Linked DNA regions of Caldimonas brevitalea. The protein of the gene in region 2 binds, or shares a complex with, the protein of the main gene of each other region. Links are inferred from orthologs where the notes say so. Each region holds a gene or a part of one and is shown on either strand. Other genes may lie near its edges. The genes, in order: AAW51_RS07090 and xseA.

The links.
Region 1: the proteins of xseA (region 2) and AAW51_RS07090 are in contact, whole or in part, in a cryo-EM structure (PDB 8TXR), measured with the Escherichia coli proteins. The link is inferred for Caldimonas brevitalea from one-to-one orthologs.

The regions. Positions count from the first base shown.
Region 1 is NZ_CP011371.1:1,621,342-1,635,949, reverse strand. What follows is about bases 5,487-8,423. They hold AAW51_RS07090 (exodeoxyribonuclease VII small subunit), read right to left. Parts: upstream 7,107-8,423; coding sequence 6,867-7,106; downstream 5,487-6,866. Other genes in these bases: AAW51_RS07085 (aromatic ring-hydroxylating oxygenase subunit alpha), read left to right, coding at 7,491-8,423; AAW51_RS07095 (polyprenyl synthetase family protein), read right to left, coding at 5,980-6,870; dxs (1-deoxy-D-xylulose-5-phosphate synthase), read right to left, coding at 5,487-5,980. Outside these bases: AAW51_RS07120 (PEP-CTERM sorting domain-containing protein), read left to right, coding at 1-575; AAW51_RS07115 (SUMF1/EgtB/PvdO family nonheme iron enzyme), read right to left, coding at 618-1,814; selenide, water dikinase SelD, read left to right, coding at 2,065-3,123; GTP cyclohydrolase FolE2, read right to left, coding at 3,168-3,986; more of dxs, read right to left, coding at 4,088-5,486; more of AAW51_RS07085, read left to right, coding at 8,424-8,594; AAW51_RS27935 (adenylate/guanylate cyclase domain-containing protein), read left to right, coding at 8,744-10,465; AAW51_RS07075 (DMT family transporter), read left to right, coding at 10,483-11,355; AAW51_RS07070 (sulfurtransferase), read left to right, coding at 11,352-12,215; AAW51_RS07065 (universal stress protein), read left to right, coding at 12,346-12,780; AAW51_RS07060 (ZIP family metal transporter), read right to left, coding at 12,812-13,720; AAW51_RS07055 (dienelactone hydrolase family protein), read right to left, coding at 13,785-14,608. UniProt on the Escherichia coli protein: Bidirectionally degrades single-stranded DNA into large acid-insoluble oligonucleotides, which are then degraded further into small acid-soluble oligonucleotides.
Region 2 is NZ_CP011371.1:2,234,331-2,248,923, forward strand. The notes cover bases 7,341-10,262. They hold xseA (exodeoxyribonuclease VII large subunit), read left to right. Parts: upstream 7,341-8,054; coding sequence 8,055-9,470; downstream 9,471-10,262. Other genes in these bases: AAW51_RS09760 (MotA/TolQ/ExbB proton channel family protein), read right to left, coding at 7,341-7,703; AAW51_RS09770 (superoxide dismutase), read left to right, coding at 9,617-10,198. In the rest of the region: dnaG (DNA primase), read right to left, coding at 1-40; ggt (gamma-glutamyltransferase), read right to left, coding at 275-2,068; AAW51_RS09725 (3-hydroxyacyl-CoA dehydrogenase), read right to left, coding at 2,194-2,952; AAW51_RS09730 (acyl-CoA thioesterase), read left to right, coding at 3,224-3,691; adk (adenylate kinase), read right to left, coding at 3,785-4,438; kdsB (3-deoxy-manno-octulosonate cytidylyltransferase), read right to left, coding at 4,604-5,368; AAW51_RS09745 (Trm112 family protein), read right to left, coding at 5,365-5,577; lpxK (tetraacyldisaccharide 4'-kinase), read right to left, coding at 5,585-6,610; AAW51_RS09755 (ExbD/TolR family protein), read right to left, coding at 6,625-7,053; more of AAW51_RS09760, read right to left, coding at 7,077-7,340; AAW51_RS09775 (response regulator), read left to right, coding at 10,296-11,000; AAW51_RS09780 (sensor histidine kinase), read left to right, coding at 11,020-12,411; AAW51_RS09785 (DUF192 domain-containing protein), read right to left, coding at 12,430-12,933; AAW51_RS09790 (heavy metal translocating P-type ATPase), read left to right, coding at 13,013-14,593. UniProt on the Escherichia coli protein: Bidirectionally degrades single-stranded DNA into large acid-insoluble oligonucleotides, which are then degraded further into small acid-soluble oligonucleotides.

The DNA.
Region 1 (14,608 bases), 610 kb from region 2 along the record:
CCGCCCTGACCTCGGCGCAAGCCGCCGCCCCCCTGGAGCTGATCCTCGATGCGCCCGGTGCACAGGCCGTCGGCTTCGAAGTGGTGCCGTCGCTCGAGGGCGCCGACTACAGCTTCGGCACGCTGGTGGGCAATGCCGGCGCACACGTCACCTACACCTATCTGGGCGCGAGCACGCCGGCCTGGAATTTCTTTGCGGCCTCGGACCGGGTGTTGACCAATCTGGCCAACGCTGGTGCCCCGGGCAGCGACATCGGCAGCAGCATCGCCGAAACGGTCACCGAGACGAGCGTGCTCGACTTCGGTTTCGGCCAGGCCGGCCCGCTCGGCGAGGTGGAAGCGGTGAATGGCCAGATCGGCGCGCCCTTCGCCATCTTCGGCAATGGCACCGACCCGATCCAGACCCGCTACGGCTCCTTCCGTTATGTGCTGGGCTTCGACGACGGTGCCGACAGCGTCGATTACAACGATCTCGTCATCGGCGTGAGCGCGGTGCCCGAACCCGGCACCGTCACGCTGATGCTGGCCGGATTCGCGGCCTGTTTATTCATCCTGCGGCGCCAACGCAAGCGTTGAGGTGTGCCGCGCGGCTGCGGCGGCACACGCGGCAGCCGCGTGTCACAGCGCGCAGGTGCGGAAACCGCAGAAGGTGTCGTCGCGTTCTGGGCGCTGGAAACCGCGCTGGCGCGGATGTTTCAGGCGCCAGCGGGTGGCGAAGCTGCCACCGCGCAGCACCCGGTGGCTGCCGTCACGCGGGATCTGCAAGGCCTCGGTCGCGGCGCCCGGCGGTGCATCGCCATAAGGCTCGAAGCGACTCGACGTCCATTCCCACACGTCGCCCCAGCGGAAGCCGCGGCTGGCAGCCGTGCAGGCGGCCAGTTCCCATTCGGCTTCGCTGGGCAGACGCCGCCCGGCCCAGCGGCACCAGGCCTGCGCTTCGTGCCAGCTGACGTGCATGGCCGGCGTCTGCGCGGCCAGTTGCACCAGGTCGGCGCCGCGCCGCGCCAGCACCCGGTGACGCACCTGCTCCACATGGCGCGGAGCGCGCCGACCGGTCGCCTGCAGCCAGGCCCAGCCTTCAGCCGACCACCACGACGCCTCGTCGTAGCCGCCGTCCTCGATGAACTCCGCGTATTGGGCCCAGTTGACGGGCTGTGCGTCGATCTCGAATTCGGGCACCCGCACCTCGTGGCGGCCCATTTCATGGTCGAACACGAACCCCGGGCCGTCGTCGCAGCCGAGTTGCCAGCGCATCGCACCGAAGCCGATCGGCGACCGTTCCGCAATCGGCTGCGGCCACTGCAAGGCCGGCACCGACAGGCCTAGCGTGTGCGCCATGCAGGCCAAGGTTTCGCCCTGCATGTCTTCGTAGAACAGCGCCAACCGGAAGAAATAGAGCCCCTTGTCGGTTTCCTCGGCGTGATTCAACAGGTCGAGCGTGGCCTCCAACGTCTCGACCAGGTAGGCACGCACCGTGTCGGGTGGCGGCAAGGACGCGCGCCAGCGCCCCGCGCGGGGTGTCTGCGCCGGGTCGTACCACAGGTCGGCACCGGGCTCGATCGATGCCAGCCGCGGACGGCGGGCATCGGCGTAGGGGCCGAGGTGTCGCTCGATGTTGCGCGCCACCCAGTACTCCTGGAACCACCCCAGATGGCCGAGCAGCCACAGCGGCGGGTCGAGCTCGGGCGTCGGCGGAATGTCGAGCGAGGCTTCGAACGCGCTGAAGCGGTGCAGGCTGCAGTTGCGGCTGTCGATCAGCGCCAACGACAGCAGGTCGCGCCCGCTGCGCCGTATGTCCGGCGTATCAATGTCCACCCCTGCCCCACCTCCGCTTGTGCACCGGCCCGATGCTGGTACGTCCCGGCCGCGTTCCGCAGGGGCGAGGCGACATCGCCGGCCCGCTGCGCCTCTCGGCGGCGCTGCGAGCCACCTGTCGTCCACCGGCCTGCTCCTGCGCCCGGCGTCACGGCATTGTCGCACTGCGGCCGAAGCCCTCGCGGGCCGCCGCCGGCCTCCCCGCGTCCTACACTGGACCCTGACGCCACCTCCCTGCCTTGAATCCGATATGAACCCTCTCCAGTCGGCCGCCTATCCCCGTTTGACCTCGCTGTCGCACGGCGGTGGATGCGGTTGCAAGATCGCCCCCGGCGTGCTGTCCGACATCCTGCGCCATGCCGGCTCCCTGCCGGTCCCCGACGCCTTGCTGGTCGGCATCGAAACCGCCGACGACGCCGCCGTCTACCAACTCAACGACGAGCAGGCGCTGGTGGCCACCACCGATTTCTTCATGCCCATCGTCGACGATCCGCACGACTTCGGCCGCATTGCCGCCACCAACGCCATCTCGGACGTCTACGCGATGGGTGGGCGCCCGATCATGGCGCTGGGCCTGGTCGGCATGCCGGTCAACGTGCTGCCGCTCGACGTCATCGGCCGCATCCTGCAAGGCGGCCAGAGCATCTGCGCGCAGGCCGGCATCCCGGTGGCGGGCGGCCACACGATCGATTCGGTCGAGCCCATCTACGGCCTGGTGGTGTTGGGGCTGGTGCACCCGTCCAAGGTCAAGCGCAATGCCGACGCCCGCGCCGGCGACGCGCTGGTGCTGGGCAAGCCGCTGGGCGTCGGCGTGTTGTCGGCCGCGCTCAAGAAAGACCGGTTGAGCGCGGACGGCTACCAGCGCATGGTGGCCAGCACCACCCAGCTGAACACGCCGGGGCCCGAGTTGGCCGAGCTGGCCGGTGTACATGCGATGACCGACGTGACCGGTTTCGGGCTGGCGGGGCACGCCCTCGAGATGGCGCGCGGCGCCGGCTGCCGCATCGAGCTGACCTGGTCGGCCGTGCCGCTGCTGCCGGGGGTGGGCGAGTTGGCGCGGCTGGGGCTGGTGACGGGCGCGTCGGGGCGCAACTGGGCGAGCTACGGCGAGCAGGTGCGGCTGCCGGCGAGTTTCAGCGACGCCGAGCGGGCGCTGCTGACCGACCCGCAGACCAGCGGCGGGCTGCTGGTGTCCTGCACGCCAGACAGCGTCGATCAGGTGCTGGGCGTGTTCCGGCAGCACGGCTTCGAGGCCGCGACAGTGGTGGGCCGGGTGGCGCCGGGGCCGGCGGAAGTGGTGGTGGTCTAAGGCCCGGGGCGCCCGTCGGGGGGCGGCCCGGGCGCCGGTGCGCCTCAGGTGCGCTCGATGACGGCGAAAGCCGAGTGGTTGTGGATGGATTCGAAGTTCTCGACTTCGACACGGTAGCGCCCGACCCGCGGCTCGGCGTTGACCCGCAATGCGACATCGCGCACCAGGTCCTCGACGAACTTCGGGTTCTCGTAGGCGCGTTCCGTGATCCATTTCTCATCGGTGCGCTTGAGCAGCGGCCAGATTTCGCTGGACGCGCTTTCTTCGGCAAAACGCACCAGCTCGCGCCAGTCGACATCACCGAGAAGTTCGGCACGGATCGTCACGTGCGAACGCTGGTTGTGGGCGCCGAACTCGGAGATTTCCTTCGAGCAGGGGCACAGCGACTTGACCGGCACGACCACTTCGGCCCAGACGGTGACCTGCCCGCCTCGGCTCTCGGCGATCCACTTGCCCTGGTAGTCGAGCAGGCTCTGCACGCCCGACACCGGTGCCGTCTTGAGGATGAAAAACGAGAAGCGGGCCTCGATACGGCCTTCGTCGGCATGCAGCAGCGTCAGCATGCTGACCAGGTCCTGGCGCAGCGTGGCGGCTTCGATCGGGTGCAGATGGTGTTCGTTGAGCCAGGCGACGAAGCGCGACATGTGCGTGCCCTTCTGGTCGGCGGGCAGGGCCACGTCGAGGTCCCAGGTGGCGACGCCGTGCTGCACCTGGCCGCCCACACGCAGCTGGATCGGGTAGCGCACGTCCTTCACGCCGACGCGCTGGATCGCAAGGCGGCGCTCGTCGCGCGAGCTTTGCACATCGGGCATCGCCACCTCGGCAGCGGAAATCAGGGACTTCAGGTCGGTCATGTCGTTCATCGTCTTCCTCACCGGCGGCCTAAGTCAACCGCGCAGGCGACAGTCTGGGGCCTGCCGCTTCTCCTCGCAGGCGCAGGGAAATCGGCGGCGGGCCCGCCGCGTCACTGGTTGATGGCCGGCCGCACCAACGCCAGCTTGGCGCCGAAACGTTGCAACACGGCCCGCTCGATACCGGCTGCGTCCAGCCCCTGCAGGGCCAAAAGCTTGGCCGGGTCGCCGTGCTCGATGAATTCGTCTTTCAGGCCCAGCATCAGCACCGGCGTGCTCAGCCCGGCCGCGTGCAAGGCCTCGGCCACGGCACTGCCGGCGCCACCCACGACACAGCCCTCTTCCACCGTGACGATGGCATCGTGGGTGCGCGCCAACTCTTCCACCAGGGCGGTGTCCAGCGGCTTCACGAAGCGCATGTTGGCGACCGTCGCATCGAGCTTGTCGGCGGCTTCCAGCGCGGGATACAGCAAGGTGCCGAAGGCCAGGATGGCCACGCCGCGGCCCTGACGCCGCACCTCCCCCTTGCCGAACGGCAACGCCGTCATGGTCTGCGCCACCTCGACGCCGGCACCGCTGCCGCGCGGGTAGCGCACCGCGGTGGGATGGTCCTGGCAGTAGGCGGTGTACAGCAGCTGCCGGCATTCGTTCTCGTCCGACGGTGTCATCAGGCTGAGGTTGGGAATGCAGCGCAGGAAGGCGATGTCGAAGGCGCCCATATGGGTCGCGCCGTCGGCACCGACGATGCCGGCCCGGTCGAGTGCGAACACCACCGGCAGGTTCTGGATCGCGACGTCGTGGATCAACTGGTCGTAGGCACGCTGCAGAAAGGTCGAATAGATCGCAACCACCGGCTTCAGCCCTTCGCATGCCAGGCCGGCCGCGAAAGTGACCGCATGCTGCTCGGCGATGCCGACGTCGTGGTAGCGCGTCGGAAAACGCTGCTCGAACTCGACCATGCCCGAGCCTTCGCGCATCGCCGGCGTGATGCCCACCAGCCGCTCGTCCTGCGCGGCCATGTCGCACAGCCACTGGCCGAACACCTGCGTGAAGGTCGGTTTGCCGCCGCTCGCCTTCTTCAGGCCTTCGGCGGGATTGAACTTGCTGGGGCCGTGATAGGCCACCGGATCGGCCTCGGCCAGCTTGTAGCCATAGCCCTTCTTGGTCACGACATGCAGGAACTGCGGGCCCTTCAGCTTGCGCAGATTCTCGAGCGTCGGGATCAGCGACTCGAGGTCGTGGCCGTCGATCGGACCGACGTAGTTGAAGCCGAATTCCTCGAAGATGGTGGCCGGCACCACCATGCCCTTGGCGTGTTCCTCGATGCGGCGCGCCAGCTCGAACAGCGGCGGCGCATTCTTCAGCACCTGCTTGGCGCCTTCGCGGGCCGCGGCATAGAAGCGGCCCGACAGCAGGCGCGCGAGGTATTTGTTGAGCGCGCCGACCGGCGGCGAGATCGACATGTCGTTGTCGTTCAGCACCACCAGCATGTCGGCGCCGCCCGCGGCATGCGGATAACCGGCATTGTTCAACGCCTCGAAGGCCATGCCGGCCGTCATCGCGCCGTCGCCGATGATGGCCACCGCCTTGCGCTCTTCGCCCTTCAGCCGAGACGCCAGGGCCATGCCCAGGGCGGCCGAGATCGAGGTCGACGAGTGTGCGGTGCCGAAGGTGTCGTATTCGCTCTCGTCGCGCCGGGGGAAGCCGCTCATGCCGCCGTACTGGCGCAGGGTGGGCATGCGCTCACGGCGGCCGGTCAGGATCTTGTGCGGATAGGTCTGGTGGCCCACGTCCCAGACCAGGCGGTCATGGGGGGTGTCGAACACATAGTGCAGCGCGATCGTCAGCTCCACCGTGCCCAGGTTGGACGACAGGTGGCCGCCGGTCTGCGACACGCTGTGCAGCAGGAAATCGCGCAATTCTTCGGCCAGTTGCTGCAGGTCGTGGCGCGGCAATCGGCGCAGGTCGGCCGGCGTATTGATGGTTTCCAGGAGCGAATAGTTCATCAGCTTTGCCGATCTACGACTTTGTCAGCCAGCACGCTCAGCCACGCCGGCTGCGGCAAGCCGCTGCCTGCCAACGCCGCTTGCGCACGTTCCCGCAGCTCGCCGGCATAGCGCCGCGCCGCGTCCAGTCCCAGCACCGACACATAGGTCGGCTTCTGGTTGTCTGCATCCTTGCCGGCGGTCTTGCCGAGCGTCTCAGACGCCTGCGTGACGTCCAGGATGTCGTCCACCACCTGGAACGCCAAGCCGACGCTCCAGCCGTATTCGGACAAGGCCTCCCAGGCACGCGCGTCGGTCGTGCCGCAGGCCGCGCCCATCTGCACGCTGGCGCGCAGCAAGGCGCCGGTCTTGCGCCGGTGCATGTCGCGCAACGCGGCCTCGTCCAGCTGATGGCCGACGCTGGCGAGATCGATCGCCTGGCCACCCGCCATGCCCTCGTGGCCGGACGCGCGCGCCAGCAGTCGGCACAGCTGCGCTTGCAGGCGCGGCGGCACCACGTCTTCTTCGGGCGTCAGCACCTCGAATGCCAAGGCCTGCATCGCATCGCCGGTCAGCATCGCGGTGGCTTCGCCGAACTGCACGTGCACGGTCGGCTTGCCGCGCCGGAGCACATCGTTGTCCATACACGGCATGTCGTCGTGCACCAACGAATAGGCGTGGATCAGCTCCACGGCGCACGCCGCCCGCAGTGCCGCCTCGTCGTGGCCGCCCACCGCCTGCGCCGCGGCCAGCACCAGCAAGGGGCGCAACCGCTTGCCGCCGTCCAGCACGCCATAGCGCATCGCCTCGCCCAGCCCGACCGGCGCATCGACCGGCACCCAGGCCGACAAGGCCGCTTCGACCCGCGCCAACTCGGCTTGCGACCAGTGGTCGAACTCGGCGCCGTTCATGCTTGATTCCAAGGTTTCAATTGCCCCTCTTCCAACACCTTCACCTGCTGCTCCACCGTCTCGAGCCTGCCACGGCAGTAGGCCAGCAAATGCGCGCCGCGCTGGTAGCTCTGCAGCAGGCGCTCGAGCGGCAGCTGGCCCGATTCGAGCTCGGACACCAGCCGCTCGAGCTCGGCCAGCGCTTCTTCATAGCTGGCCGGCTCTGCAGTGTGGGAAGAGGTTGCGGTGTTGGGCATTGGCGTGCGGTGAAACCGGCAATTGTAGTCAGGCCGCATCCGCCGCCGGCTGCGCTGAAGCTGTGCCGGGCGGCCACCCTCTTACAAACCCCCTTGACATTCAGCAGGAGTTACATACCCAAGGAGGCTAAAATGTCCGGTTCCCCGACGAAAACTCAGCGCGGCCTCATTTCACATCGGAGGTATTTGGCCAGACGCGTGCGCAGGACGATGCAGTCCCCGGGGCGGATCACGAGCCGGTCACCGGCGCACGGTCCGCTGCGGGAAGCGTCGTCTCGCGGAGCATTTCGTCGAGAGCGATTCGTGTATCCGGCACCGGATGGATCGGGGAGATGAGCCCACCGTGGGGGTGGTTGACATTGGTTTTTGGAGATCCTGGGGATCATGTCAGACCTAAGCATTGCCCTTGAGCAAAGCCACTCGCAACTGCCGGTTTCGGCATATTTCGACGGCGAACTGTTTCGCCGCGAGATGGAGCTCATCTTCCAGCTCGGACCCCGCTACCTCGGGCACGAGCTGGCCGTGCCCGAGGTGGGGGACTACTACGCCCTGCCGCAAGAGGGCGAGGGCCGCGCGCTGGTGCGCACGCCGCAAGGGGTCGAGCTGATCTCCAACGTCTGCCGGCACCGGCAGGCGGTGATGCTGCGCGGGCGCGGCAACACCCGCAGCAACATCGTGTGCCCGCTGCACCGCTGGACCTACGGGCTGGACGGCAAGCTGCTCGGGGCGCCGCATTTCGCGCAGGACCCGTGCTTGAACCTGAACAACTACAAGGTTCGCCACTGGAACGGGCTGGTGTTCGAGGACAACGGCCGCGACGTGGCCGCCGACCTGGCACGGCTGGGTCCGCGGGCCGAGTTCGACTTCAGTGGTTACGTGCTCGACAAGGTCGAGTTGCACGAGTGCAACTACAACTGGAAGACCTTCATCGAGGTCTACCTCGAGGACTACCACGTCGGCCCCTTCCACCCCGGCCTCGGCAACTTCGTCACCTGTGACGACCTGCGCTGGGAGTTCGGCAAGCACTACTCGGTGCAGACCGTCGGGGTGGCCAATGCGCTGGGCAAGCCCGGTTCGGACACGTATCGCAAGTGGCATGAGGCGGTGCTGAAGTTCAGCAACGGCGTGCCGCCGAAGCACGGCGCCATCTGGCTGACCTACTACCCGACCGTGATGCTGGAGTGGTACCCGCACGTGCTGGTGGTGTCGACGCTTTACCCGCAGGGGCCGCAAAAGACCTTGAACGTGGTGGAGTTCTACTACCCCGAGGAGATCGCCGCCTTCGAGCGCGAATTCGTCGAGGCCGAGCAGGCCGCCTACATGGAGACCTGCATCGAGGACGACGAGATCGCGCTGCGCATGGACGGCGGCCGCAAGGCCTTGTTCGACCGCGGCGACAACGAAGTCGGCCCCTACCAGAGCCCGATGGAAGACGGCATGCAGCACTTCCACGAGTGGTACCGGTCCACGATGCGGTTCGGCGGCTGACCCGCTGCGCTGACTCACGATGCCCGGCCCGCCGGGCGTCGGTTGCCTGAACGCCCGGCGCCGCCGGGCGTTGTTGTTTGCAGGACACGCCGCGCGCCCGGTTTCGAGCACAATGTCCGCGTGTCGTACCGGACCGCCCTCTTTCCGTCGTGAACACCGCGCCCGCGCCCTCGCCCGCGCAGCGTTACTCGCTCAGTCGCACCTTGCCGATCGCGGTGCTGCTGTTCACGATCGTGCCCCTGGTGATCGCGGGTTCGCTCTCGCTGGCTGAAAACTCCCAACGCTTGCGAGCCGAGCAGGAGCGCCTGACGCGCCAGACCGCGGTGCTGTTGGCCGGCCGTGTTCGCCAGCTGATGCTGTCGGCCGAACGCATGGCGGTGATGATCGCCAGCACTCCGGGGGTCAAGGAATTGCTCGACGGCCGCATCCGCAGCGACGCCGTGCTGTATCTCGAACTGCGCAGCCTGGTGCGCAGCCACCCCGAACTCGATCGCGCCGAACTGCTGGACGCACAAGGCCGCAAGCTGCTCGGCTACCCGCTCGACCCCGGCAAGGACGAAGGGGTGCAGCGGCTGCCGGCGCGCCACGCCAGCTGGCGGCCCCGCGGCCCCGGTGAAGGGGTGGACGTGCTGTTGCCGGTGGCGAACGACCCGCCCTCGGCGCGCCCCAGCGGCTGGGTCGTGATTGGCATTTCACCCGGCGCGCTGGTCGACGCCATCCAGCTGCCAGAGGGCAGCTCCGAAGAGGCCCGCGCCTTCGTGCGGGCCCCCGGCGCGGCCCTGCCGGTCGCGTCGGTCGCCCGCTCCGTGACCGCGCTGGCGCAGCCCAATCCGGCGCCCTCCGACGTGCTGTACAGCGAAGCCGAAGCACATGCCGGCTGGACCGTCGAATGGGTCGACTCGCTCGAGACCTACCGGGCGCTGGTACGCGAAGAGCTGCTGCGCTTCACGGCGGTGACGCTGGCCGTTTCCTGCCTGAGCGCCTGGGTCGCCTGGCGCTTCGCGCGCGGCCTGGCGCGCGACATCCGGGGCATGGCACGCTCGGCGCGCGCCTTGCTGAAGGGCCACCACCTGAACGCGCACGTGGAACTGCAGCGCGACGACGAGTTGGGCCTGCTGGCGCGCTCGTTCAACCACATGAGCTGGGAACTGGAGAAGCGCGACCGCGAGCGCGACGTGTTCGGCCGGCTCGTCTCGCCGGAGGTGCGTGACCAGCTGCTGCAGGGCGAGCTGATGCTGGGCGGCCATGAGGTCGAGGTCACGGTGCTGTTGAGCGACATCCGCGGCTTCACGCAGCTGTGCGAGGAAATGAAGCCGCGCGACATCGTGTTGACGCTCAACGAGTACTTCACCCGCATGACCGAGGCCGCGCAACGCTACGGCGGCTACGTCAACAACTTCATGGGCGATGCGATGGTGGTCGTGTTCGGCGCCCCCAAGCCCGACGAACACCGTGTCGTGCGTGCCCTCTATGCCGCCGTGGCCATGCAACAGGCCCTCGACGAGTTCAACCGCGAGCGCAGCACCTACGGCGCGCCGACGCTGGTGGCGGGCATCGGCCTTGCCAGCGGTACTGCACTGGCAGGCCAGATCGGCTCGCCCGACCGCTGTATCTATACCGTCATCGGCGACACCGTGAACGTGGCCGCACGCCTGGAAGGCCTGAACAAGCTGCACCCCGAGATGGCCGCACTCGCCAATCCCGCCACGTTCGCACTGTTGCCGCCCGCACTGCAGGCGCTGCTGCGCCCGCTCGGGGCACAGTACCTGAAAGGCCGCGACCGCTCGGTCGAGGTCTACGCACTGCCGCGCGACGCCGCTTTGCCGCCGCCGCCGGCGCACCTGATGAAAGCAGAGGAAGAAGTCCTGTGAACCGTGCGCCCGTGCTGATGATCCTGGCGAGCTTTTTGTTCGCCACCATGGGGCTGTGCGTCAAGTACGCATCGGCCTATTACGACACCGGCGAGATCGTGTTCTACCGCGGTCTGGTCGGCGCGGCGCTGATGGCGCTGCTCACCTGGCGGCAGCGCGGCACCTTGCGCACCGCTGTGCCGGCGATGCACTTCTGGCGCAGCCTGTCGGGCGTGGCCGCCTTGTGCATGTGGTTCTATGCGATCGGCAACCTCCCGCTGGCCACCGCAATGACCCTCAACTACATGTCGTCGGTGTGGATGGCGCTGTTCCTGCTCGGCGGCGCCATCCTGCTCGGCGGGGCCCGGCTCGACCCCCGCGTGGTGGCCGCGGTGCTGACCGGCTTCGCTGGCGTCGCGCTGATCCTGCGCCCGACCATCGAGCAAGACCAGTTGTGGCACGGTGTGGTGGGCTTGCTGTCGGGCATGCTCAGCGCCACCGCCTATCTGCAGGTCACCGCGCTCGGGCGCGCCGGCGAGCCGGAATACCGCATCGTCTTCTATTTCTCGCTGGGCGGCATGACGGCAGGCCTGCTGGCGATGCTGGCCGGCGGCAGCCATCCGCACACACTCGCAGGCATCGGCTGGCTGCTCGCCGTCGGCACCTTCGCGACCGTCGCGCAACTGATGATGACGCGCGCCTACGGCACCGGCAAACCGCTGGTCAACGCCAGCCTGCAGTACCTCGGCATCGTGTTCGCGTTCATTTACGGCGTTGTGCTGTTCGACGATCCGGTGACGTGGATGGCGCTCGCAGGCATGCTGCTGATCGTGCTGGCCGGCCTGGCGGCCACTTTTTTGCGCAGCAAGGCGGCGCCCAACGTCGCCCCCTCGACCACCACAGAAACATGAGCTACACCACCTTGATCTCGGCGGCCGACCTGCAGGCGCTGATGCGCGACGGCACGCCCCTGGTCGTGCTCGACGTCAGCTTCGACCTCGCCGACACCGCCGCAGGGGAAGCGGCCTATGCCAGCGGACACCTGCCGGGGGCGCACTATGCCCACCTCGACCGCGACCTCTCCGGGCCGAAATCAGCGCCGGGCGAGCCCGCGCGGGGTCGTCACCCCCTGCCGGCACGCGAGGCCTTCGCGGCGACGGTGGGCCGCTGGGGCATCGCGCCCGGCACCCAGGTGGTGGTCTACGACCGCCAGGGCGGCATGTTCTGCGTGCGCGCCTGGTGGTTGCTGAAATGGCTGGGCCATGAAGCCGTGGCCGTGCTGGACGGCGGCCTTGTGGCCTGGCAGGCGGCGGGGGGCGCACTGAGCACCGGCCTGCCGGCGGTCGATCCGCAGCCCCCCTACCCGGCCGCCTCCCCCGCGGTCCGCACCCTCGACGCGGCCGCCCTGCAGGCCCGGCTCGACGAGCCGGGCTGGCGTTTGCTCGACGCCCGGGCCCCGGAACGCTTTCGGGGCGACGTCGAGCCACTCGACCCGGTGGCCGGGCACATTCCGGGCGCCGTGAATCGCTTTTTCAAGGACAACCTCGCCGCCGACGGCCGCTTCAAGGCGCCGGCGCAACTGCGGTCCGAGTTCGAGGCCTTGCTGGCCGGCACCGACCCCGGCACCGCGGTCCACCAATGCGGCTCGGGGGTGACCGCCTGCCACAACCTGCTGGCGATGGAAGTGGCCGGCCTGGGCCGCGCGGCGCTCTATCCCGGCTCCTGGAGCGAGTGGTGCGCCGACCCGCAGCGCCCGGTGGCGCGCGGCTGACAGTGAAGCAAGTGTCCCTGCGCCCACCCCCTGCAAGGCCTGGCGCTTGCCGGTGGGGCATGACTTCGGTCAACATGCCAGCGCACGCCCCGTGCAACGATGGCCCTCAACCCGAAGACGGAGGTCACTCATGTACAAGCGCATCCTGGTTCCCACCGACGGCTCGGACATCACCCAACGGGCCATCACCACGGCGATCTCGCTCGCCAAGCTGACCGGCGCCGAGGTGTTCACGATCAGCGTCAAGGACCCCTACCCCTACAGCGCGATTTCCGAGATGCAGCCGACGCTGCCACAGGAATTCCTCGACGCGCAGGAGCGCGTCGCCTCGCGCAACGTCGCCGCGGTCAAGGAAGCCTGCCTCGCGGTCGGCATTCCGTGCACCGCGCACACGGTCGAGTCGGTCAGCGTCTGGGAGGCGGTGGTCGATTACGCCAAGCAGCATGGCTGCGACCTGATCGTGATGGCCTCGCACGGTCGCCGCGGCGTGCAGGCCCTGCTGCTCGGCAGCGAAACCAATCGTGTGCTGACGCACAGCACCATCCCGGTGCTCGTGGTGCGCTGAGCCGCGCCGCCGCGGTCCCGGCCGCGGCCGCTCAGTGTCCGTGCGCGGCCGAGCCGGCCTTCGATGGCGGGTGGGCCTCCTGACCCGGCAGCGGCGCGGCCGCGTCGTCGTGGTCCGCGTGCGCCGCGGGTTCGGTGTGCGGGTGCCCGTGCGGCCGGGCGTCGGCCCCACCGTGGAACTGCCCGACGATCACCGTGATGAAACCCAGCCCCAGGCCCAGCCACAGCAGCTGCGCGAGCGTTTCCTTGAGGGACAGTCGGCGTTGCAACTGCGGGATCAAATCGGCCACCGCGACATAGATGAAGCTCGACGCCGCCACCACCAGCAGGTAGGGAAACAACGACTCCCAGGGGCCGACGACAAAATAGCCCAACACGCCGCCGACGACGGCGGCCAGGCCTGACAGCGCGTTGTAGAACAGCGCGCGCGAACGCGAGAAGCCGGCGTTCAGCAGCACGATGTAATCGCCCACCTCCTGCGGGATTTCATGCGCGATGATGGCCATCGCCGTGACCGCCCCGATCTGCGGATCGGCCAGAAAGGCTGCCGCGATGATGATGCCGTCGCAGAAGTTGTGGATGCTGTCGCCCACCAGCACGCTCCAGCCGCCGCGGCCGGCCTGGTCGTGATCGAAACCGTGATGGTGGTGGTCACCGTCCCCCTCGTGATGGTGGCCGTGCCGGTACAGCTCGGCCTTCTCGAGCAGGAAGAAAAACAGCAGGCCGCCCAGCAGCGTCAGGAACAGCTCGTGCGGATCGGTCGCACCTTCGAACGCCTCCGGCAGCACGTGGATCAGTGCCGTGCCCAGCAGCACGCCGGCAGACAGGCTCACCAGGTGCCGCACCAGCTTGCTGAGCACCGAGAGCGTCAGACTCGCGGCGATCAGCACCGACAGCACGCCGCCGATCAGGGTCGCGAGAACGATGTAGGTCAGGGTCATGTGGAACGCTCAACGAAAAGCCGCGCTCTCGCGCGGCTCCTCGTGCCATCAATCAGTCGGGCCGCTAGGCGACTCCATGTTTTTCAAACCAGTCCAGGCAGCGCTTCCAGCCGTCTTCGGCCGCTTCCTTGCGGAAGCTGGGCCGGTAATCTGCGTGGAAGGCGTGCGGCGCATCCGGGTAGACGTGGATTTGCGACCGTTTGGCCGCCGCGCTGCCGCTCGCCAGGGCGGCCTGCATCTTATCAACGCTTTCAAGCGGAATGCCGGCATCCTGCCCGCCATACAGGCCCAGCACCGGCGCCTTCAGTTGCGCGGCCAGGTCCACCGGGTGCTTGGGTGTCAGCTCGCTGGAGGTGCCCACCAGCCGGCCGTACCACGCCACGCCGGCCTTGACCGGGCCCTGCGTGGCATAGAGCCAGGTGATGCGGCCGCCCCAGCAGAAGCCGGTGATGCCCAGCTTGCTGACGTCGCCGCCCTGCTCCTTGGCCCAGGCTACCGTGGCGTCGAGGTCCTGCATCACCTGGGCGTCGGGCACCTTGGATATCACCTCGGCCTGCAGCTTGGCGATCTCGCCATAGGCGCTGGCGTCGCCTTGGCGCACGAACAACTCGGGCGCGATCGCGAGGTAGCCGCGCTTGGCGAAGCGCCTTGCGACGTCGGCGATGTGCTCGTGCACGCCGAAGATCTCCGACACCACCAGCACCACCGGCAGCTTGCCCTTTTTGCCGGCCGGCTGCGCCCGGTAGGCGGGCATCTTGAAGTCCTTGACCGGGATGGTCACCTCGCCGACGGTCAGTCCTTCGCTGTCGGTCTTGATGGTTTGTGCCGTCACCGGCAACACCGCAGCGGCGAAGCCGCTGCCGACCGCCGTCTTGACGAAATTGCGGC
Region 2 (14,593 bases):
CACGGGCGAGCAGGTCTTGTTTGAAGCTGGGCGGGATCACTTCCGCAGTCTACCGAACTGCCCGGGGGCGCGGTCGTTGCCGCGGGCCTCGTCGGCGGGCCCGCGGTGTCGCTGCGGAAGTAGTCGAAGTACAGGGTTGTCGGCCTCGTGCCTCGGCGGGCTCACCGGGGAAAGAGAGCCTGCAGGAACAGGCTCGGAACCCTGAGGAAGTTCGGAGGAGCCGTAGTCAGACTACTCACATCGGCCACCTATGGAGACGTCTGCGCGCCCCGCGTCAGTCTCCCATCACCACACCTTCACGACGCGGATCGGCGCCGCCGAACCAGCCGTTGGGCGTCCGCTGGATGGCCTGCAGTCCGCTGGTCATGTTGGTCTCGCGCACCTCGTGGCCGCGCGCTTTCAGCCCGTCGAGCGTGGTGGCGGGGAAGCGCTTTTCCTCGAGCAGGGTCGGGCCGTTGGTGGAGCCGAAATTCGGCAACCCGATGGCCTGTTGTGCGTTCAGACCCCAGTCGAGTGTGCCCAGCAGCGTCTTGGCGGTGTAGTGGATGATCTGCGCCCCGCCAGGCGAGCCGGCGCTCATCACCAGCTGGCCGCTGGCCTTGTCGAACACCAGGGTGGGGCTCATGCTGGAGCGCGGCCGCTTGCCCGGCTGCACGCGGTTGGCGACCGGCTTGCCGGTGGCATCGGCCGGCGCGAACGAGAAGTCGGACAGCTGGTTGTTCAGCAGGAAGCCGCGCACCATCTGGCGCGAGCCGAACTGGTCCTCGATGCTGGTCGTCATCGCGATGGCGCGACCGTCGGCATCGACGATCGAGATGTGCGAGGTGCCGTACTCGAGCTGGTCCGGCTGCGGCGCCCAGGACACGGTCGCGCCTCGCGGCGTGCCCGGTTGGGCCGTCTTCATCGACTGCGGGCCCACCAGCGCGGCGCGCTCTTTCAGATACGTGGGGTCGACCAGGCTGTGCCAGGAGCCTGCCGGCGGAGAGACGAAATCGGGGTCGGCCACATAGAGGGCGCGGTCGGCGAACGCCAGTCGGGCTGCCTCGGTGTATTGGTGCAGCAGGTCGACGCTGGGCACGTCGGCCTCGAGCGGCTGCGCCACCCGCGGCAGGTGCGCCATCACGCCGAGGATCTGGGCCACCGCGATGTGGCCCGACGAAGGCGGCGGGAAGCCGCACAACCGATACCGTTGCCAGTCGGTGCACAGCGGCTCGCGCTTCTTGGGCTGGTAGCCCGCCAGGTCCTCCTCGCTGAGGCTGCCGGGGTTGGTCGGGTGGCTGCGCACCTTGGCCACGATGTCGCGCGCGACCGGGCCGCGGTAGAAGGCGTCGGCGCCTTGTTTGGCGATGTCGCGCAGCAGTTCGGCCAGGGCAGGGTTGCGCACCACCATGCCGGCGTCGCGCGGGTCGCCGTCGGGCTTGTAGAAATAGCGGGCGGCGCCTTCGTCTTTCTTCAGGTGCTGTTCGGTCTTGAGCAAAGTGTTCAGCCGGGGGCTGACCTTGAAGCCGTTTTCGGCCAGCGCGATGGCCGGCTCGAACAGCGTGGCCCAGGGCAGCTTGCCGTGCTGCCGGTGTGCCGTCTCGAGCATGCGCAGCACGCCGGGCACCCCGACCGAGCGGCCACCGACCACCGCGTCGTAAAAGCTCATCGGCTTGCCGTCGGCGCCCACGAAGAGCTGCTCGTTCGCGGCGGCCGGGGCGGTTTCGCGGCCGTCGAAGGCCTCCAGTCGACCACCGTCCCAGTGCAGCAGGAAGGCGCCGCCGCCCAGGCCGCTCGATTGCGGCTCGACCAGCGTCAGCACCATCTGCACGGCAATCGCGGCATCGAGCGCGGAGCCGCCGGCCTTCAGGATCTGGTAGCCCGCGTCGGTCGCGAGCGGGTTGGCAGCGGCGACGGCAAACTTGCGGGTGCTCCAGCCGGGCTTGTCGATGTAGCCGGAGGCGGCCTCGGGCTGCTCGGGGGCGGTGTACTTGAAGTCGGCCCGGGGCGCCGGGCCGGGGCCGGTGGCGCAACCGGCGACGAGCAGGGCGGCAGCCGCCAGGGGGGCGAGCGACAGGCGCAGCGTCATGGGTGGGTTCCTCGTGCGGGCGGTTCACGGTGCCGCCCGAGCGAGCGACAGGCGACAGGGGTCGCCGGATGATACGGGGCCCCGAAGGTCTGCCAGGGTGTCGAAGGGTTACGTTTTGCCAGGATTCAGCGCGGCGCGAGCCGGATGGCGCCGTCGAGGCGGATCACCTCACCGTTGAGCATCTCGTTGGTGATGATCTGATGCACCAGCTTGGCGTAGTCGTCCGGTCGTCCGAGGCGGGACGGGAAGGGCACGCTGGCGGCCAGCGCATCCTGCACCTCCTGCGGCATCCCGAACAGCATCGGCGTGCCGAAGATGCCAGGGGCGATGGTCATGTTGCGGATGCCGCTGCGGGCGAGGTCGCGCGCGATCGGCAAGGTCATGCCGACGATGCCGCCCTTGGACGCCGCATAGGCCGCCTGGCCGATCTGGCCGTCGTAGGCGGCGACCGACGCGGTCGAGACCAGCACGCCCCGTTCGCCGGTGGCCTCGGGCTGGTTGCGGCTCATGGCCTCGGCGGCCAGGCGGATCATGTTGAAGCTGCCGATCAGGTTGATGTTGATCACCTTGGCATACAGCGCCAGCGGGTGGGCGCCATCCTTGCCCACCGTCTTCGCGGCCGGGGCGACACCGGCGCAGTTGACCAGGCCGACCAGCTTGCCCAGGCCCGTGGCCTTGGCGACAGCGGCCTGGCCATCGTCTTCGCGGGTCACGTCACAGCGGACGAAGGCCCCGCCCAGCTCTTGCGCCAGCGCCTCGCCCTTGTCGGCCTGGAGGTCGGCAATCACCACCTGGCCGCCTTCGCGCGCGAGCATGCGGGCGGTGCCCTCTCCCAGCCCGGACGCGCCTCCGGTGACGATGAAAACCTTACCTTGGATGTCCATGTGCTCTCGCTCCTGTGTCACGGCACGGCTTGCGGCCCTGCCGGGATGTCGATCGGAACGTCGACGTTGACCTTGACGTTGACGTTGACGTAAGCGTCAATTGTGAACGATGCCGGGCCGGGGGCCGGTGTGCCGGTCGGTGCGTCGAGGGAAAACCATGACCAGGGCTGCCGGTCCGGGCCGGCTTGCCGGCAAAATGCCGGGGCAGGCCGTTGAGACAGGCTGTTTGCAAGAGGCTTCAACAGGGAGACATATGTCGGCGTTCGAGCGCATGGGGGACGGCAGGCGTAGGGCGGCCAGGCCGGTGGGGCCGCACGCCTTCGAGCGGCCGGTGCAGATCCGGTTCTCGCATTGCGATCCGGCGGGCATCGTGTTTTTCCCCCAGTACCTGGTGATGCTGCAGAACCTGATCGAGGACTGGTTCACCGAGGGGCTGGGGCAGCCGTATGCGGAATTGCTCGGCCCGCGGCGCCTGGGCCTGCCGACGGTGAGCCTGGCCTGCGAGTTCGCAGCGCCGAGCCGCCTGGGCGATCAGGTGATGCTGGGCCTGACGCTGGACAGGATCACGGCCTGTTCGATCGAGCTCAGCCTCGGCTGCCGTTGCGGCGAGCAACAGCGCATGCGCGCCCGGCAGACGCTCGTGACGGCCGCGCTCGACGGCCAGCGGGCGGTGCCCATCCCCGACGACGTGCGCGAGGCCCTCGAGCGCTTTTTGCAGCAGCAGCCCGTGTCGAGGTGACCGTGGCGCGGTCAGACGGCCAGCCGCTGGTGCCGAAAAAATGGCCGCCCGATGAGGCGGCCTTGTTTGGCGATGCGGTGGCCCGCGCCGCTGTCAGCGCAGCGCCTCGAAGGCGCGTGCGGTGATCTCGTCGACGTGGCCCATGCCGCTGATCTTGCGGTACTTCGGCGCGTTGGCGTCGCCGGTGGCGGCCCACTGCGAGTAGTAATCGACCAGCGGCCGGGTCTGGCTCTGGTAGACCTCGAGGCGCTTCTTGACGGTGCCTTCCTGGTCGTCATCGCGCTGGATCAGGTCTTCACCGGTCACGTCGTCCTTGCCCGGCACCTTGGGCGGGTTGAACTTGACGTGGTAGGTCCGGCCCGAGGCGGGGTGGACCCGGCGACCGCTCATGCGCTCCACGATGGCGTCGTCGGGCACGTCGATCTCGAGCACGTAATCGAGCTTCACGCCGGCCGCTTTCATCGCGTCCGCCTGCGGGATGGTGCGCGGGAAACCGTCGAACAAGAAGCCTTTGGCGCAATCGGGCTGGGCGATGCGCTCCTTGACCAGGCCGATGATGATGTCGTCGCTCACCAGGCCGCCCGAATCCATCACTTTTTTGGCCGCCACACCGAGCGGCGTGCCTGCCTTGACGGCCGCGCGCAGCATATCCCCTGTAGAGATTTGCGGGATGCCGAATTTCTGGCAGATGTATGCCGCCTGCGTGCCTTTACCTGCGCCTGGCGCGCCCAACAGAATCAATCGCATGGGTTCCTCTGGAAGATTGTCGGTGGGCAGGGTCGCCCGGCGGCCAAGCCGTATCGCCCCGCGTCTGTTGCCGCGAGGATACCATGGGGTACCTCGCCGGGGCCCTGGGGATCGGCCCTGGGGCTGGGCTCGTGGCCCGTCGGGGCGAGCGGAAGGCGGCCGGCCTCAGCCTTTCAGTGCCGCATAGTGCTCGCGCACGCGAGCCAGGTCTTCGGGCGTGTCGACCCCGGGACCGGGGCGCGTGTTGGTGACGTGCACCGCGATGCGCTCGCCATGCCACAACACCCGCAGTTGCTCGAGCGATTCGATGTTCTCCAGCGGGCTTTGCTCCAGCGTCGGAAAGCGCCGCAAGAAACCCGCGTGGTAGCCGTAGATGCCGATGTGGCGCAGCGGTGCCGGTGTGCTCAATGCGGTCACGCCGTCACGGTAGCCGTCGCGCCACCAGGGCAGGGGGGCGCGAGAGAAATACAAGGCACGGCGGTTGTTGTCGCAGACGACTTTGACGACGTTGGTGCTGGTGAACTCGGCGATGTCCTCGATCGGGTGGGCCGCGGTGCTCATCACGCACCCGATCGACCCGAGCAGCACATCGGCGCACGCATCGATCAAGGCGGGCTCGATCAGCGGTTCGTCCCCCTGCACGTTGACCACCACGTCGGCGCCGTCCAGGCCCAGTTGCTCGCAGGCTTCGGCCAGCCGGTCGCTGCCGGTGGCGTGGTCGGTGCGGGTCATCACCACTTCGATGCCTTGCGCTTCGCAGGCCTCGGCGATGCGTCGATCGTCCGCGGCCACCACCACCCGTTCCGCGCGGCTCTTGCGGGCTTGTTCGGCCACGCGTACCACCATGGGCAAGCCGCCGAGATCGGCGAGCGGTTTGTTGGGCAGGCGGGTGGAGGCGAGACGTGCGGGGACCAGGACCGTGAACGTCATGCAGCCCCCCCGTCGAGAACGACAGGGGCGGGCGCCGCGGCCGGCGCTGCGAGGTCGCGCGCGTCCGACTCGAGCATGACCGGAATGCCGTCGCGCACCGGGTAGGCGAGCTGGTCGGCCCGGCAGATGAGTTCGTGCGCGTGCCGGTCGTGTTCGAGCGGGCCCTTGCACAGCGGGCAGACGAGAAGTTCTAGTAGGCGGGTGTCCATCAGGTCCTCAATCGTGGAGGCGGCGCGACAAGACAGAGTCGAGCGCCGCGTAGAAGCCCGGGTCGGGCATGAAGTCTAGCGCGACCACCCAGATGCGCGGGTCACCGGCACTGCGTAGCTTGACAGCGTCCTTCTCCGTCACCAGCACGACGTCGCCATCCCAGCCGTCCCACGGCAGGCCTTGCTGGTAGTCGTGATGATCGGGCAGGGGACGGCGTTCGAGGCGCAGCCCGGCCGCTTCGAGCATCCGGAAAAAGCGCTCCGGATGGGCCACGCCGGCCACCGCCAGCACGGGCCGGCCGGCGAACGCCTCCAAAGGCCGCGGTGTGCCGCCACCGCTGCCCCATGCCGCCAGCGGCAGTGCGCCACGCAGCGCGCGCTGTGCCAGCCATCCGGGCCGCGGCGTGGAGGGCGCCGACGCGTTGTAGAGCACCAGGTCGGCGCGGCGTCGCGCGCTGTCGCGCAACGGTCCGGCCGGCAGCCACCAGCCGTTGCCGGCACCGCGCTCGTCGAACACCAGCACTTCGATGTCGCGGCACAAACGCAGGTGCTGCAGGCCGTCGTCGCAGACGATCACGTCGACCTCGGGGTGGGCTGCGAGCACGGTACGTCCGGCCGCGACGCGGTCGGCGCCGACGGCCACTGGGACGCCGGTGCGCAAGGCCATCAGCAAAGGTTCGTCGCCGACCTCGCGCGCGTCAGACGCAGGGGTCACCAGGGCCAGGTGGTCGGATTGCCGCCCATAGCCGCGCGACACGATGGCGGGCCGGCGCCCGCGTGCGAGCAAGTGCGCGACGATCGCCATCGTGGTCGGTGTCTTGCCGGCGCCCCCGGCGATCACGTTGCCGACCACGATCACCGGCACCGGCAGGCGCTCGCGGCGCAGCAGCCCGAGGCGAAACAGCCAGGCGCGTGACAGCGCCAGCGTCGCGTAGAGGCCGCTGAGCGGCAGCAACGCCCACGCGAGCGGACCGCGCCGCAGCCAGGCCGCCTCGACACGGGCTTGCCAGCTCGGCGCCGCGGTCTTCGACAAGGGCCGCAGGCGCTTCAGCGCGCGCCGCCGCCCGTGGACGACTGGGTGGCGAAGGTCAGCTGGCTGAGGCCGGCCCGGCGGGCGGCGTCCATCACGTTGATGACGCTCTGGTGTGCCGCGGTGGCATCGGCCGAGACGATCACGACATGTTCCTTGCCGTCGCCGGCGGCCTGTCGCAGCGCCGCGGCCAGGCCGTCGACACTGCGGCCGTCGATCGCCTGCTTGTTGACGGCATAGCGGCCGTCGCCCGACACCGCGACGATGATCTCGCGCGGATAGTCGCGTGAGGCGTCGGCGTCGGCCACCGGCAGGTTCACCTTCAGCTCGGTGAACTTGGAGTAGGTGGTCGACAGCATCAAAAAGATCAGGATCACCAGCAGCACGTCGATAAACGGGATCAGGTTGATCTCCGGTTCCTCGCTACGCCGGTGATGGAAGTTCATCGCCATCTAGGGCTCCCTCGGGCTCAGCGCTGCGACGTGAAGCGCAGCAGATGGGGCACCATACGTTCGGCCGCCTGCTCCAGGTCGAGCACGTACTCGTCGACGCGGCCCCGGAAGTAGCGATAGAACATCAGCGACGGGATCGCGATCATCAGTGCGAAGGCCGTGTTGTAGAGCGCCACCGAAATGCCGTGCGCCAACTGCTGCGGGTCGGAGCCGGAGGCGCCGCCTTGCGACGCGAAGATTTCGATCATCCCGATCACGGTGCCGAGCAGGCCCAGCAAGGGCGCTGCCGCGGCGATCGTGCCCAGCGTGTTCAGGTAGCGCTCCATCTGGTGCACGGCGGCCCGACCCGCGGTTTCGAATGCATTGCGCAGATTGGCTTCGCTGATGCGCGGCTCCGTGATGACGGCCCGCAGCCCGGTGGCCAGCACGCGCCCGAGCACCGAGTTGGCCGCCAGCTTGCTGACGACGTCGGGCGCCGGCAGGTTGGAGCGGGTCACGGCAATGACTTCATCGAGCAGCTTGGGCGGGGCGACGCGGACCGTCCTGAGGCTGGAAAAACGTTCGATGATCAGCGCCAGCGCAACGATGGAACACAGAATCAACGGCCAAATGGGCCAGCCGGCGGCTTGTATGATCGAAAACAATCACGTCCCCTCGTGAGGTGAAAAACAGGTGGGGGCGATTATGGCGCGAAGCGTCGCGCGCTCCGCGACCAACATGCGACGTGCGCCGCACGTGTTGCCTCCCATCCCTGTTACAAATTACAAGACATCCACTTTTCTTGTGGATAACTTTGTGGGCAAATGGTCTTCACCGGCCCGCAACGCCCGGTTTTCCAAGGGCTGGAATAAATTGCTGCATCAATGAGCAGAAGAAAATTCAATAAAATCAAGCACTTACATGGATGTGACAGGTCTGTGACGCCTATTTCGGCCCGCCAGCCCAGTGCTGGCGCGGTTGTGGAGTTCTGAGGCCGCGCCACGCCTGGTTTTCCGATGAACGATCTTTTCGCCGACCCCCCTGCGCCGCCCCCGGGTCCGTCCCGGGGCCCTGTCGCTTCTACCGGGCTGCGGGTGGCACGCCAAGTGTGGAGTGTTGCTGCGCTGCTCAACGCTGTGGCCGACACCCTTCAGGCCCGCTTCGCCAACGTGACGGTGCAGGGCGAGCTGTCCGGCTTCAGCCGGGCACCCAGTGGCCATTGCTATTTTTCGCTGAAGGACGACCGTGCCCTCGAGCCCGCGCTGGTGCGCTGCGCGATGTTCCGGCGTGCGGCCGCCATGGTCGACTTCCAGCCTCGCGACGGCATGCTGGTCGAGGTGCGCGGGCGTTTGGCGCTCTACAACGCGCGCGGTGACCTGCAACTGGTGGCGGAATCGATGCGGCCGGCCGGGCAGGGCGCGCTCTACGAACAGTTTTTGCGGCTGAAGGCGAAGCTGGAGGCCGAAGGCCTGTTCGAGCCTGAGCGCAAACGGCCGCTGGTGCGGCATCCGCGCGCCGTGGGGGTCGTCACCTCGCTGAAGGCGGCCGCGCTGCACGATGTGCTGACCGCCTTGCAGCGGCGCGCACCCCAGGTGCGCGTCGTCGTGTACCCCGCCAGCGTGCAGGGGGCGGAGGCGCCGGCCGAACTGCAACGGGCCATCCATTTGGCCGGCGAACGCCGCGAGGTGGACACCTTGATCGTGTGCCGCGGCGGCGGATCGCTGGAAGACCTGTGGGCCTTCAACGACGAGGCGGTGGTGCGCGCCATCGCCCACAGCCCGGTGCCGGTGGTCTGCGGTGTGGGCCACGAGACCGACGTCACGATCGCTGACTTCGCGGCCGACCTGCGGGCCCCCACGCCGACGGCGGCCGCCGAGCTGGCGGCGCCGGTGCGCGACGAGTGCCTGGCCGTGCTGCAAGGCCTGTACAACTGTTTGCAGCGCTGTGTCGACCGCAAGCTCGAACGCGAAGGCCAGCGGCTCGACCAGACCACGATGCGCCTTGCGCGGCCGGCCCAGGTGCTGGCGCAACGGCACCGCGAACTCGACCGGCTGCAGCAGCGCTGGGCCGCCGCACCTCGCCAGCGGCTGCAGCTGGCACGCCAGCGTGAGCTGCATCTGGGTGAGCGGCTGCTGCGGTCGACCCAGCGGCTGTCGTCGGCACGCCAGCGCGAGCAGCACCTGGCCGAGCGGCTGCAGCGGTCCACGCACGTACGGCTCGACGCCCAGGCCGCCCGGCTCGAGGCCTTGGCCGCCCGACTCGAAAGCGCCAATCCGCGCCAGGTGCTGCAGCGCGGTTATGCCCTGCTGACCGACGCCGAAGGCGCGCCGATCACGAGCACGGGCGCCGTGCACCCGGGTGACACCGTGCGCGCCGTGCTGCACGACGGCGCGCTGGTCACCGAGGTCCAGCGCAGCGAACCGTCGGCATGACCGGGGTCAAGCCGGCGCGGGAAGGGGCCGCTGCCGGCGGCGCCGCACCGTTAAGGCGCCACCGGGGCGCTTGAGCAGGGTCATGAGGCTGTGCCTACAATCGCAGCTTCCCACAGTCCACATACCGCTCTCAAAGGAACAAAGAGATGGAACACACCTTGCCCCCGTTGCCGTACCCCCACGACGCCTTGCAACCCCACCTCAGCAAGGAGACGCTCGAGTTCCACCACGACAAGCACCACAACGCCTATGTCGTGAACCTGAACAACCTGATCAAGGGCACCGAGTTCGAGAACCTGGGTCTGGAAGAGATCATCAAGAAGTCCAGCGGCGGTATCTTCAACAACGCGGCCCAGGTGTGGAACCACACCTTCTTCTGGAACTGCATGAAGCCCAACGGCGGCGGCGAGCCCAAGGGTGCGCTGGCCGAGGCCATCAACAAGAAGTGGGGCAGCTATGCCGCCTTCAAGGAAGCGTTCTCGAAGAGCGCGGTCGGCAACTTCGGCTCCGGCTGGACCTGGCTGGTCAAGAAGGCCGACGGCTCGGTCGACATCGTCAACACCAGCAATGCCCAGACGCCGCTGACCACGGCTGACAAGGCGCTGATGACGATCGACGTGTGGGAGCATGCCTACTACATCGACTTCCGCAATGCGCGTCCCAAGTTCGTCGAGACCTTCATGAACTCGCTGGTGAACTGGGACTTCGCCGCCACCAACTTCGCCTGAGCGAGCCTCTCGCCGATACGGGCCGGCCGCGCGCCGGCCCTTGCGCTTTCTGGCCTTGCGGCGGGCGCCGGGCCTTTACCGCGATGATAGAGACACGATGAGAATCCTGCTGGTCGAAGACGACCCCACCTTGAGTTTCGGGGTCGCACGCGCCCTGCAACGGGAAGGCTGGCAGGTCGATGTGCTGGCCGACGGCATGGCGGCCAGCGCCGAAGGGCTGATCGCGCAGTACGACCTGGCGGTGCTCGACCTGGGCCTGCCGCGGCGCGACGGCATGGAAGTGCTGCGGCACTGGCGTGGGCGCGGCGCGCGTCTGCCGGTGCTGATCCTGACCGCCCGTGACGAGCTGGGCGACCGCGTCGAAGGCCTCGACAGCGGTGCCGACGACTACCTCGTCAAACCCTTCGACGTGCCCGAGCTGGTGGCGCGCTTGCGCGCCTTGCAGCGGCGCGCCGCCGGCCGCGCCGAAGACCGGCTGGTGCTGGGCGACCTGGAGCTGGACGTGCGCCACCGCGAGCTGCGCTATCGCGGTGAGCGGGTGCATCTGAGCCCGCGCGAGCAGGCCTTGACCGAGCTGCTGATGGCGCGTGCCGGGCGGGTGGTGCCGAAGGACCACATCGTCTCGACGCTGTCGAGCTGGGAGACCGACTTCAGCGAGAACTCGGTCGAGGTCTATATCCACCGGCTGCGCAAGCGGTTCGCCGAGCTGGGTGTGACCATCAAGACGGTGCGCGGTTTCGGCTACCTGATGGAGCTGACGCCGCCTGCGGCCGACCCTGCCCCGGCAGCGCCGCAGGACTGACCACGACGGGCGTACACGCGTGAACCGCAGCCTGCGCTGGCAGCTGCTCGGCCCACTGGTCTGGGTCTGGCTGCTCGGCGCCTTGCTGGCAGCCTACGGGGCCTTCAACCTCGCCAGCTATGCCGGTGGCACCGCCTACGACCGCACCTTGCAGGACGAGGCCGGCGCGATCGCGACACAAATCCACTGGACCGACCGCGGCCCCTTGCTCGAGTTGAGCACGCAGACCCAGGAAATGCTGGCCTGGGACAGCGCCGATCGCAATGCCTTCATGGTGACCGACGCCGAAGGCCGGGTGTTGGCCGGTGTCGCGGGGCTGCCGGTCCCGGAGGACGTCAGCGGCAGCTTCGACCGCCCGCAGGTGTTCGACGCCGACTACCAGGGTGAGCCGGTGCGCGGCGCCATGTATTCGATCCGCTCGCCGATGCTCGACACCTATGTCACGGTGGTGGTGGTCGAGACACGGCGCAAGCGAGCCGACCTGGTCCGTGAGGTGCAGGTGGCGATCCTGATGCCGACGCTGGCGCTGGGCCTGCTCACCTTTTTGCTGCTGGCGCTCGGCATCCGGCGCGGTGTCGCGCCGCTGCGCCGCATCGCCGGCGAGGTGGAGCGGCGCGCGCCGCAGGACTTGCGGCCTTTGCCGCTCGACGATGTGCCGGCCGAAGCCGTGCCCTTGATCGAACGCCTCAATGCGCTGCTCGCCAACGTGTCGCGCTCGTTCGAACTGCAGCGTCGTTTCGTGGCCGACGCCGCCCACCAGCTGCGCACCCCGGTGGCCGGCATCCGCGTGCTGTCGCAGGAGTTGCAGCACGAGCTGGCGGCCATCCAGGCCGATGCCAGCACCCAGGCGATGCTGCAGGCGCTGGTGGCGTCGACCGAGCGGATGAGCCGATTGATCGGCCAGTTGCTGAACCTGGCCCGTTCGGATGCGGCCCTGCGCAACCTCGCCGCCGGTGAACTGCAGCACATCGACGTGCTGCCGGTGATCCGCGAGGCGGCCGAGCCGCTGCTGCTGCGCGCCTCGCGCGAAGGCAAGCAGGTGTCGCTCGAGGCTCCCGACGGCCCGGGTTGGGCGCGCGCGCACCCGGTGTGGCTGGCCGAGGTGGTGTCCAACCTGCTCGACAACGCCTTGCGCTACGGCGGCCCCAACATCGAGTTGCGGGTGACGCCCCGCGAGGGCTGGCTCGACATCGAGGTGCGCGACGACGGGCCCGGCATCATGCTCACGCAGCGTGAACTGGTGTTCGAGCCGTTCTGGCGCGGCGAGCGCGCCGACACGCGCGGCCCCGAGGGGACCGGGCTGGGCCTGGCCATCGTCAAGGAGATCGTGCTGGGCATGCGCGGACGCCTGAGGCTGGCCAGCCGTCCGGAGCTGGCTGGCACCTGTTTCACGGTCAGCCTGCCGGTCTGACCGCGGTGCCGCCTCGCGTCAGGGCTGCGGCCCGAACGGTGCGCCCTTCACCTGGAACCCCGGCTTGACGCCGCGCTTGGCGAACCACCCCTGATTGACCTCGAGCGCATACCGCACCGGTTGCTTGGAGCAATGCGAGTCGAGCGACTGCGGTTGCATGTCGGCGATGTTGACCACCGCGCCCTTGTCGTCGAGGAAGGCGATCGACAACGGGATCAGTGTGTTTTTCATCCAGAAACACTGCGTGGCCGGCTGCTCGAAGACAAACAGCATGCCTTCGTTCGGCGCCAGCGACTTGCGGTGCATCAGGCCGGTCGCGCGCTGCTCGGGCGTGCGTGCCACCTGCGCCTGCACCACCTGAAAACCGACCGTCAAAGGGGTGGTGGGCAGCTGCTGCGCCGCTTCGCCCTGGGCCTGCGCCAGACCGCTGCCGAGCAGGGCCAGCGCTGCCAGACTGCCCCAGCGTGAAATATGTGGCAGGCGGGGGGCGTGCGAGAGGGGGAGCGTCTTGATGTAGGTCATGTCGATCTGAAGGGTCGGCACCTAGAGTGGCGTGGCCTGAAGGCGGGTGGTGCCTGCTGCTCGGGCAGGAGCGCCGCACATGCCATCACCCCACGCTGATCCGTCATTGTCACCCAAGCCCGCTGCCGACGCCGCCGTCGCGCCCGGCGATGCCGCCGTGTGGGACGACCCCGCGGAGGTGGCGCGCTACACCCGCTGGGTCGAGGACACCGACGGCCGCCGCCTGGGCGACTCGGCGTTCGTGATCGATGGCATGTACTGCGCCGCCTGCTCGGTCACGATCGAGCAGGCGCTGACGGCGGTGCCCGGTGTGTTGCAGGCCGAGGTCAACCCCGGCAGCCGACGCGCCCGGGTGCGCTGGGACCCGGCGCAGGTGGCAGCGTCGGCATTGGCCGCCGCGGTGGCGGGGGCCGGCTACCGCGCCTACCCCGCACTGTCGCTCGAGGCCGAGCAGGCCCGTCACCGCGAACGCCGCAGCGCCTTGTGGCGGCTGTTCGTGGCCGGCTTTTGCATGATGCAGGTGATGATGTACGCGGTGCCGACCTACTACGCGGCACCCGGCGACATGAGCCCCGACATCCTGCGGCTGCTGCAGTGGGCCAGCTGGCTGCTCAGCGTGCCGGTGCTGCTGTTCGCGGCCGGCCCCTTTTTGCGGGGCGCCTGGCGCGACTTGTGCGCAGGCCGCATCGGCATGGACGTGCCGGTGGCGCTGGGCATCGTCGTGACATTTGTCGCAAGCACGGGGGCCACCTTCGACCCGGGCGGTGTGTTCGGCGCCGAGGTGTATTTCGACTCGCTGACGATGTTCGTGTTTTTCCTGCTGTGCGGCCGCTACCTGGAATTGCAGGCGCGGGGCAGGGCGGCGGGTGCGCTGGAGCGGTTGCTGCAGCGGCTGCCCGAGAGTGTCGAGCGGCTCGCCGACGACGGCAGTGCCGAGATGGTGCCGGTGTCGCGCCTGGCCGTCGGTGACCGGCTGCGCGTGCGCCCGGGGCAGGCCATCCCGGCCGACGGCCGGCTGTGCGAGGGCGAGGCCCAGGTCGACGAAGCGCTGTTGACCGGCGAGTCGCACCCGCTGCTGCGCCGGGTCGGCGAGCGGCTGGTGGCGGGCAGCTTCAACCTGTCGTCGCCGGTGGTGATGGTGGTGGAGCGGCTCGGTGCCGACACCCGCTATGGGCAGATCGTCTCGATGATGGAGCGTGCCGCGAGCGAGCGCCCCGCATTGGCGCGACAGGTCGACCGCTACGCGGGTGTGTTCCTGTGGGCGGTGCTGCTGGCCGCCGCGGCCGCGGCGCTGGCGTGGTGGTTCATCGACCCGCAGCGCAGTCTGTGGGTCGCCGTGGCGGTGCTGATCGTCACCTGCCCGTGTGCGTTGTCGCTGGCCACGCCGTCGGCGCTGCTGAGCGCGGCGGGCGCACTGGCCCGCCGCGGCATGCTGGTGCAGAAGCTGCAGGCGCTGGAGGCGCTGGCGCAGGCACGGTTGTTCGTGTTCGACAAGACCGGTACCTTGACCGAAGACAGGCTTGCGGTGGCCCGGGTGGAACTGCAGCCGGGCTGGCGGCGCGACGACGCGCTGCGCCATGCCAAGGCGCTGGCCGATGTATCGCTGCACCCCGTCGCGCGGGCGGTCGCGCTCGAAGCACAGGACGCCCCGCGGGTCTCG